4 regions of the Arthrobacter sp. N1 genome follow, and region 1 is predicted to be linked to each of the others. Evidence: riboswitches for the same ligand, from Rfam matches in the RefSeq annotation. Region 1 holds a riboswitch; each other region holds the start of a gene.

What was found. A riboswitch is a leader RNA that binds a small molecule or an ion and turns the genes downstream of it on or off. The one in region 1 is predicted to bind S-adenosylmethionine.
Region 2: it holds a riboswitch for S-adenosylmethionine, as region 1 does, so the genes downstream of both, sfnG (dimethylsulfone monooxygenase SfnG) here and NVV32_RS14800 (ABC transporter substrate-binding protein) in region 1, are expected to answer to the same signal.
Region 3: it holds a riboswitch for S-adenosylmethionine, as region 1 does, so the genes downstream of both, NVV32_RS03055 (LLM class flavin-dependent oxidoreductase) here and NVV32_RS14800 (ABC transporter substrate-binding protein) in region 1, are expected to answer to the same signal.
Region 4: it holds a riboswitch for S-adenosylmethionine, as region 1 does, so the genes downstream of both, NVV32_RS08015 (ABC transporter substrate-binding protein) here and NVV32_RS14800 (ABC transporter substrate-binding protein) in region 1, are expected to answer to the same signal.

Annotation. Positions count from the first base shown of each region.
Region 1 is NZ_CP102608.1:3,189,904-3,192,097, forward strand. Features, by position in the region: gene NVV32_RS14795 (aminodeoxychorismate lyase) at 1-623, shown strand, start outside; SAM riboswitch class IV at 730-847, shown strand; gene NVV32_RS14800 (ABC transporter substrate-binding protein) at 1,023-1,937, shown strand; gene NVV32_RS14805 (amino acid ABC transporter permease) at 1,948-2,194, shown strand, end outside.
Region 2 is NZ_CP102608.1:316,966-319,159, reverse strand. Features, by position in the region: gene NVV32_RS01585 (C40 family peptidase) at 1-354, opposite strand, end outside; cyclic di-AMP (ydaO/yuaA leader) riboswitch at 358-533, opposite strand; gene NVV32_RS01580 (hypothetical protein) at 669-944, opposite strand; SAM riboswitch class I at 1,049-1,152, shown strand; gene sfnG (dimethylsulfone monooxygenase SfnG) at 1,158-2,194, shown strand, end outside.
Region 3 is NZ_CP102608.1:649,718-651,911, forward strand. Features, by position in the region: gene NVV32_RS03050 (SDR family NAD(P)-dependent oxidoreductase) at 1-581, shown strand, start outside; SAM riboswitch class IV at 679-792, shown strand; gene NVV32_RS03055 (LLM class flavin-dependent oxidoreductase) at 829-2,194, shown strand, end outside.
Region 4 is NZ_CP102608.1:1,775,763-1,777,956, reverse strand. Features, by position in the region: gene NVV32_RS08015 (ABC transporter substrate-binding protein) at 1-1,262, opposite strand, end outside; SAM riboswitch class IV at 1,422-1,548, opposite strand; gene NVV32_RS08010 (SDR family NAD(P)-dependent oxidoreductase) at 1,775-2,194, opposite strand, start outside.

The DNA of each region.
Region 1 (2,194 bases):
TCGCGGCGGCCGAGCCCGACCGCACGCACGCCGTCGTGAAGCTGATCGCGACGCGCGGCGTCGAGGGTGCGGGCAGCGCGACCGCCTGGGTGCAGGTGTCCCCCGTCCCGGCGTCGACACTGGAGCAGCGGGCGACAGGGCTCCGGGTGCTGTTCCTCGAGCGCGGGTACGACAGCACCGTCGCCCAGCGCGCGCCCTGGCTGCTCATGGGGGCCAAGACGCTCTCCTATGCCGTCAACATGGCGGCCGTGCGCTATGCCAGGGCGCACGGTGCCGACGACGTCATCTTCACGTCCTCCGACGGCAAGGTCCTCGAGGGCCCCACGTCCACGGTGCTGCTCGCCTACGACCGCGACGGGCGGAAGACCCTGCTCACCCCGCAGCTCGAGAGCGGCATCCTGGCCGGCACGTCACAGAGCGCGCTCTTCGCCGCGGCGAAGGAGCAGGGCTGGGAGCTGGGCTACGGACCGCTCGAGCCGCACCACCTGCTCGAGGCCGACGCCGTGTGGCTCATCTCGAGCATCCGGCTCCTCGCGCCCGTCCTCTCCCTCGACGGCCAGAACCTCCGGACGTCGACGGCCCTGACGGCCGAATTGACCGAGCTCGTCGACCGATTCGTGTAATCCTCGCCACAATCGCGCCCGAAAGGGCCGAATGCGACGTCGATCGTGGCTTTTCACCGGCCGGCGTTTTGACCCGGCCCTCCCTGCTGGCCTAGCGTTTTCCTGAAATCAAGAGTTCCAGCCCACGGCCCTGGCCGGCTGGACAGCAACCCTCTCCCGTAGTGGGGTGCTCCAGGTGAAGATTCGGCCGCCGGGACAAGTCCCCCGGATGGCAAGTACGGCGTCGTGCGGTCCAGCACCGGAAAATCCCGGGTCCCCCGTTCCGCATCTGCGCGCACAGCCCAGAACAGCGAGCGTGTCACCCAGCAGCAAGCAGCCCTTCCTCCTGCCGCCCCGCGGCGTCCCCGACACTCCATCCTCCGCGCCCGCCAGCGGGCGCAGCTTCGACGAAGGACCCCCATGACCATCTCCCGCAAGCTCCTCGCGGCCCTCACCGTCCCCCTGCTCGCTCTCACCGTCTCCTGCGGCAGCTCCTCGAGCGAGCCCACCGAGAGCACCGACGCGCTGGCCGGCAGCGACCAGCAGTCGCTCGACCAGTACACCACCGAGGACACCACGCCGATCGACGAGATCGACACGTCCGCGCTCGGCCTCATCACCGACGGCACCCTGCGCGTCGGTACGCTCTCGGACGCACCGCCGAACATCTTCCTCGAGGACGGTGTGTTCACCGGCTACGACAACGAACTGCTGCGTGCCATCGGCGAGAAGCTCGACCTCGAGGTCGAATTCGCGTCCACCGACTTCTCCGCCCTCCTCGCGCAGGTCCAGAACAAGCAGTTCGACGTCGGATCCTCCTCGATCTCGACGACGGCGGCCCGCCGCGAGAACGTCGGCTTCACCAACGGCTACGACTTCGGCTACATGGCCGTCGTCACGAAGGACGGCTCCTCCGTCACGGGCTTCGACTCCCTCTCGGAGAGCACCCGCATCGGCGTGGTCCAGGGCACCGTGCAGGACGACTACGTCTCCAACACCCTGGGTCTCGAGCCGGTCCGCTTCCCCGACTACAACACCGTCTACGCGAACGTGAAGAACGGTCAGGTCGACGCCTGGGTCGCCCCCTCCCAGCAGGCCACCGGCCAGGTGAAGGAGGGTGACGGCACGACGATCGCCGAGACCATCATCAACACGGAGAACTTCACCGCGTACGCCGTCAACAGCGACAACAAGGCGCTGATCGACGCGCTCAACGCGGGCCTCGACGCCGTGATCGCCGACGGCACGTGGACCGAGCTCACCCAGGAGTGGTACCCGGACCGCGAGCTCCCCTCCGACTGGAAGCCCGGCAGCAAAGCCGCGGTCGTGAAGTAGCCGGTCCTGCATGGATGCCTTCGAACAACTCGGTAAGACGTTCTTCGACTGGGAGGCGATGGCCGCCGTCCTGCCGGACCTCCTGACCGTCGGACTGCCCAACACCCTCCTGCTCGCGCTGGCCTCGGGCGTCATCGGCACGATCGTCGGCATGCTCCTCGCCATCATGGGGATCTCCCGCAACCGCGTGCTCCGGTGGATCGCCCGCATCTACACGGACATCTTCCGCGGCCTCCCCGCCGTCGTGATCATCCTGC
Region 2 (2,194 bases), 740 kb from region 1:
GACCGATGCGAGCGAGAGGCCGTTGGCGGTCAGGACCGTGGTGAGCTCGACGCCGTAGCGGGCCGAGATGGCACCCAGGGTGTCGCCGGCGGCGACGGTGTGGGCGGTGCCCGCGGCGCTTGCTGCGGCAGCGGGGGCGACCGCGGCGGTCTGAGCCGTCGTGCCCTCGGCGGTGTAGGTGCCGGCGTGTGCGGTGCCGACGGCGCTGAGGGCGAGGCCCGACGTCACGGCGACGATGGCGACCGGGCGGCCCACGGCGGTGGCTCCGCTCTTCGCGGCGCGGGACAGGCCCTGCAGCGCGAGGTTTCCGTCGACGTCCGCGCGGTGGCGTGCCGGTGAAGTGATTCGTGACATGGTTCTATACCTCTCCCATGCCTGCGGGGTGAGCTGTCGGGTTCGGATGGGAGTCACCCGGCCGCGGGCACCGCCGGTGGGCGGTGCGGTGCGACTTAACCCCGAGGACGCGTGCAGGGATCCTGCGCGTCCGGTGGAACTGATGGTTCCCCCGTCCCTGCCTTCGGTGTATGCGGACGTATCCCGATCGGCGGCAGGGCTCGGCAATCCGTGCGGGAGCGCCCCACGTGGACGGGAGCACCGACTGAGAGTACCCAGCGCTCCGGGCGTTTGTCACATTTCTGTAACGGGGCGTATCCTGCCCTTCCCGCCGGTCACCGATCGCCCTGCGGCGTGCGCTCCCGGCGCGATCCCGCGGAACGCCACCGGCGGAAGGCGAGCACGGTCCCCGTCGCGCTGAGGATCAGCAGGCCGCACTGCTGCACGAAGAACCACACTCCGACGGATGTCCCGCCGATACTCGATGCCGTCACGATGCTGCCGCCCAGGACGAGCGTGAGGACGGCACCGACCCAGCACAGGGTGTTCCACAGGAGGCGCTCCTGCTCGCGCGTAGCAGCCCTCCACTCCTCGGTTCCGCCGTGATCCATGCACCAACCCTAGGCGTACGGACCAGGACTCCGCCCTGACATCCGGCACCACGCAGAACGACACATTGTTTGGATTGTCGCGACCCCGATGTCACACTCGTGCTTGACCATCCCGAGCGGCCGAGAGATCTGGCTCATTGACGCCGCAGCAACCCTGGCCCCCGTGCACCACGGGGACAGTAGGGTGCTACTGCCAGAACGATGGAGGAAGTCATGAGCGTCGCCGACCTGTCCACTCCCCTGAAGTTCGCCTACTGGGTCCCCAACGTCAGTGGTGGTCTCGTGGTCTCGACCATCGAGCAGCGCACCAGCTGGGACTTCGACTACAACCGCAAGCTCGCCCGGATCGCGGAGGACGCCGGTTTCGAGTACGCCCTCTCGCAGACGCGGTACGCCGCCTCGTACGGCGCGGACAAGCAGCACGAGGCCACGAGCTTCTCGCTCGCCCTCCTCGCCGCGACCGAGAGACTCAAGGTGATCGCCGCCGTCCACCCCGGGATGTGGCACCCGGGCGTGCTGGCCAAGTTCATCATCACGGCCGACCACATCTCGAACGGCCGCGCGGCCGTGAACATCGTCTCCGGCTGGCTGAAGGACGAGTTCGTGAACTTCGGCCTCGAGTGGCTCGAGCACGACGAGCGCTATGTCCGCACGGAGGAGTTCATCCGCGTGCTCAGGGGCCTGTGGACCGAACAGGGCTACAGCCAGTCGGGGAAGTACTACGACATCACGGACTTCACACTGAGCCCCCCGCCCGTCGACGTCCCCGGCCGCCCGCACCCGGAAGTCTTCTTCGGCGGCAATTCGACGGCGGCGCAGGCCACTGCCGGCCGGGTCGCCGACTGGTACTTCTCGAACGGGAAGGACCTCGACGGCTTCAGGGAGAACATCGCCGGGGTGCAGGCCTCGGCCACCGCCGCCGGGCGCCGTCCCCGGTACGGGCTGAACGGCTTCGTCATCGCCCGCGACTCCGAGAAGGAGGCGCGTGACACGCTCCGTGAGATCGTGGCCAAGGCCCACCGTCCCGCGGTCGAGGGCTTCCGCGACGCCGTGCAGGAAGCGGGCGCCTCCACGAAGGACGGCAAGGGCATGTGGGCCGATTCCTCCTTCGAGGACCTCATCCAGTACAACGACGGCTTCCGGACGCAGCTGATCGGCACTCCGGAGCAGATCGCCGAGCGGATCGTCGAGTACAAGAAGATCGGCGTCAACCTCTTCCTGACCTGCTACCTGCACTTCCAGGAGGAGGT
Region 3 (2,194 bases), 1.1 Mb from region 1:
GTGATCCTGACGCCTGCCGGCGCATCGTCGACAGTGCCGTCGACTCCCTCGGCGGAATCGACGTGCTGGTCAACAACGCGGGCATCTTCGAGGCGCATCCCGTCGACGGCACGTCCTTCGAGGAATGGCAACAGGCCTGGCGCCGCACCCTCGACGTGAACCTGCTCGGTCCGGCGAACCTCGCGTGGCTCGTGGCGCAGCACCTCGTCGGACGCCCCGCAGGTCCGGAGGGCGGGCGCCTCATCAGCGTCGGGTCCCGGGGCGCCTACCGCGGTGAACCCGCCACGCCCGCGTACGGTGCGAGCAAGGCGGGGCTGCACGCACTGACGCAGTCGCTCGCCGTCGCCCTCGCGCCGCACGGGATCCTCGCCGCCGCCGTCGCGCCAGGCTTCGTCGAGACCGACATGGGCAGGACCGTCCTCGACGGTCCGGGCGGGGACGCGGTGCGCGCGCAGAGCCCGTTCAACCGCGTGGCGACGCCGGAGGACATCGCCCGGACGGTGGGCTGGCTCGCCACCGACGCGCCGCTCTGGGTCAGCGGGACCGTGGTGGACGCCAACGGGGCGTCCTACCTGAGGTGAGGCCGGCCCGGCGGGCCGTCCACCACATTGCCTCGTGACGTTCTGTGACGACGGCCGATGGACGCCTGCAGGGCCTCGCCCTTAGGCTCGGGAGCAGAATCAAGAGTTCCAACGCAAAACCCTGGTTTGTTGGACGGCAACCCTCTCGCTGTAGCGGGGTGCCCCAGGTGAGGATTCGGCCCGTCATGCACCGTGCGGGCAAGTATGGCGCTTCCTTCCGGCAGTGCCCCGGACACGAGGATCCTTCATGACCTCTGCACCCCGCCGTATCCGCTTCAATGCCTTCGACATGAACTGCGGGGGCCACCAGTCGCCCGGTCTCTGGCGGCACCCTGAGGACCAGTCCTGGCGCTACAAGGACCTGCGCTACTGGGCGGACCTCGCGCAGACCCTGGAGAAGGGCCTGTTCGACGGCATCTTCATCGCGGACGTCCTCGGCACCTACGACGTCTTCGGCGGCTCCAACGAGGCGACCCTGCGCCAGGGGACGCAGACGCCGGTCAACGACCCTTTCCTGCTCGTCTCCGCGATGGCCCTCGTCACGGAACACCTCGGCTTCGGCGTCACGGCCGGCACTGCCTACGAGCACCCGTACCCCTTCGCGCGGCGCCTCTCCACCCTCGACCACCTGACCGACGGCCGCGTGGGCTGGAACGTCGTCACCGGCTACCTACCCTCCGCGGCCCGCAACATGGGCCACGAGGACCAGCTGGAGCACGACCAGCGCTACGACCACGCCGACGAATACCTCGAGGTGCTCTACAAGCTCCTCGAAGGCTCCTGGGAGGACGACGCCGTGGTCCGGGATCGTAGGACCGGCGTCTTCACCGATCCGGCGAAGGTCCACGAGATCCAGCACGACGGCACGTTCTTCACCGTTCCCGGCATCCACCTCAGCGAACCGTCGCCCCAGCGCACCCCCGTCATCTACCAGGCGGGGGCCTCCCCGCGGGGTATCGCCTTCGCGGCAGGCAACGCGGAAGCGGTCTTCGTCGGCTCGCCCACGAAGGCCCTCCTGAAGGACGCCGTCCACAGGATCCGCGACGCCGTCGAGGCCGAGGGGCGCGACCGCTACTCCGTACGCATCTACACGATGCTGACCGTCATCACGGACGAGACCGAGGAGAAGGCGCACGCCAAGCACGCCGACTACCAGCAGTACGTCAGCTACGAGGGCGCGCTCGTCCTGCTCTCCGGCTGGCTGGGCATCGACCTCAGCGTCTACGACCCCGACGAGCCGATCGGCACTGTGCAGTCCAATGCCATCCAGTCCGCGGTGGCGAACTTCCAGAAAGTGAACGACGACGGCCTCCCCTGGACCGTCCGCGACATCGCCGCGTGGGCCGGTATCGGCGGGCTGGGGCCGAGGGTCGTCGGGTCCGGCGCGCAGGTGGCCGACGAGCTGCAGTCCTGGGTCGAGGAGACGGACGTGGACGGGTTCAACCTCGCCTACGCCATCACGCCGGGCTCCTTCGAGGATGTCATCACCCATGTGGTGCCCGAGCTGCAGAAGCGCGGCGCGTATCCGACGGCCTACGCGGAGGGGACGCTCCGCCAGAAGCTGTTCGGCAAGGGTGACCGGCTTCCCGCCGAGCACCGCGGTGCAGGCTACC
Region 4 (2,194 bases), 1.4 Mb from region 1:
CCCTGCAGCTGCACGAGCAGGGGACTGGGCGTCGAGCTCTCGACGGTCGGCACCTCGACGGTGAGCCGCGCGCCGTCCCTGGTGCGGAAGCCATCTGCGTCCCGCCCCGTCCAGCCGGCCTCGTCGAGGAGCGCGTCCGCTCGTGCCGGATCGTAGGTCAGCACGCCCTCGACGGTCGGATCGTAGTACTTGCTCTCCTTCGAGAGGAAACTGTCGATCGGTGTGTAGGTGCCGAACCCGAGGCTCTCGGTCACCGCTTCGGTGTCGACGGCAGCGGCGAAGGCCTGGCGGACGGCGAGATCGTCGAACGGAGCGCGCGCCAGGTTGAAGCCGAGCACGTAGGGACTGCCCGTCCTCGGCAGGTTCTCGTACACGAAGTTCGGGTCCGCCTGCACCGCCGCCGCGTTCTGGGGTGCCAGGTTCTCGGTGAGGTCGTACTGTCCCGAGACCAGGGACTGGTGCCGGATCACCGGTTCCGCGACGAGGGTGACCTCGACGCCGTCGAGGTGGGCCGCGCCCTCACCCTCGAGCCACGCGGGCGCCCAGTCGTAGTCCTCCCGCTTCGCGTAGCTGATGCTCTGCCCGGGCCGGTAGTCCTCCACGGTGAACGGGCCGGTGCCGATGGGATTCTGGCAGAGGGTCTCCGGGGACTCGGTGATGGCCTTGCCCGAGTTCATGCCGAGCCAGGACTGCGCGAGTGTGTAGAGGAACGGCGTGTAGGGGTAGGCGAGGTGTGCTTCGAAGGTGTACTCGTCCACGACCGTCCCGTCCACGTACGGGGCGATGTAGGCGGCGGCCAGGGGCGACTTGGTGGCCGGGTCCCGCATGTGCTCCAGGTTCTGTCCGAAGACCTCCGCGTTCCAGGGTGACCCGTCGCTGAACGTGACACCTTCGCGCAGGCGGAAGGTGTACGTCCTGCCGTCCTCGGAGATCTCCCAGGACTCGGCGAGGTACGGCGCGATCTCCCCGTCCTCGTCCAGGGTCACGACGTTGTCGTAGATGAGACGCCCGAGGAACTGCTGCTGCGTGGCCGAGATACCGTGCCCGTCGAGGCAGCCGGGCTCTGCGGAGATGGAGACGTCGAGGATGCCACCGGACACCGGCTCGGTGCCTGCCGGCGCAGTGGATCCCGTGGGTCCGGCGCATCCGGCGAGGACGACGATCAGGGTGACGGCGCCGAGGGCCGTCCGTGACAGCGGCGTGCGGAAGGGTAGGGCGGAGGTGAATGCACCGGATGAATTCCGGGCAGGATGGATCGACATTTCAGGCATGGTGAATTCCCTCGGGAAAAAGGAAGCATTCGAGCGAAGGGCGTCCGGAGAAAGGTGGAAGCAGTCCCTCGTCAGCAGCGCAGGGCGCGGCGTCGGGACAGGGAGAGAAATGCTAGGGGAGTGCTGGACAGCTCACGGCGAAGCCCTTTCGGAGTGCTCTTGCCCGCACCGGTCCGGCGCATGCGCCGGGGTGGAGGCCGCTTCGTCATCCGAACCACCCAGGAACATGGGGTTGGTGCGCGGTCCAGTCGGAGCTTTCCGACCGCGTCTCTTGAAGCTGTCCCAACTATAAGCAGAGTGCTGATGGCTTGGGGAAACAAAAGAAGTAATGTGACGCGAAGATCCGATCATCTATCAAAAGTGCAGGGAATTCGGCGAAGGCGCCTTCGAGATGTCCAGAAGGACACGCCGTAATTCCCTGCACTCCGGAAAGGCGCGCACGTGAGAATCCCCGGCGGTGCCGCTCATCGTCACCGACAGCGCGTCGCGGATCCCGCGCAGGCCTAGGAGATCTGCAGACCGCCATTGATGTCGTAGGTGGCCGCGGTGATGTAGCCGGCGTCGGGTCCCACCAGGAAGCAGATGAGCGCGGCGATGTCATCGACGGTGCCCACACGTCCCATCAGGATGTCCCTGGACATGTCCTGCTTGCGATCCTCGGTGAGGGTTCCGCCCATGATGTCCGTATCGACAGGGCCGGGTGCCACGGCGTTGACGGTGATGCCATGTTCCCCCATCTCGCGCGCAAGGGCACGGGTGAAGCCGATGATGCCCGCCTTCGACGCACTGTAGGCCACCTTCGAGTACGTGCCGCCGCCGCGCTGAGCGGAGATGGAGGAGATGCTGACCACTCGGCCGAGCTTGCGTTCGATCATCCCGCGCAGGGCGCGCTGCGTGACGAGGAAGGTGCCGGTCATGTTGAC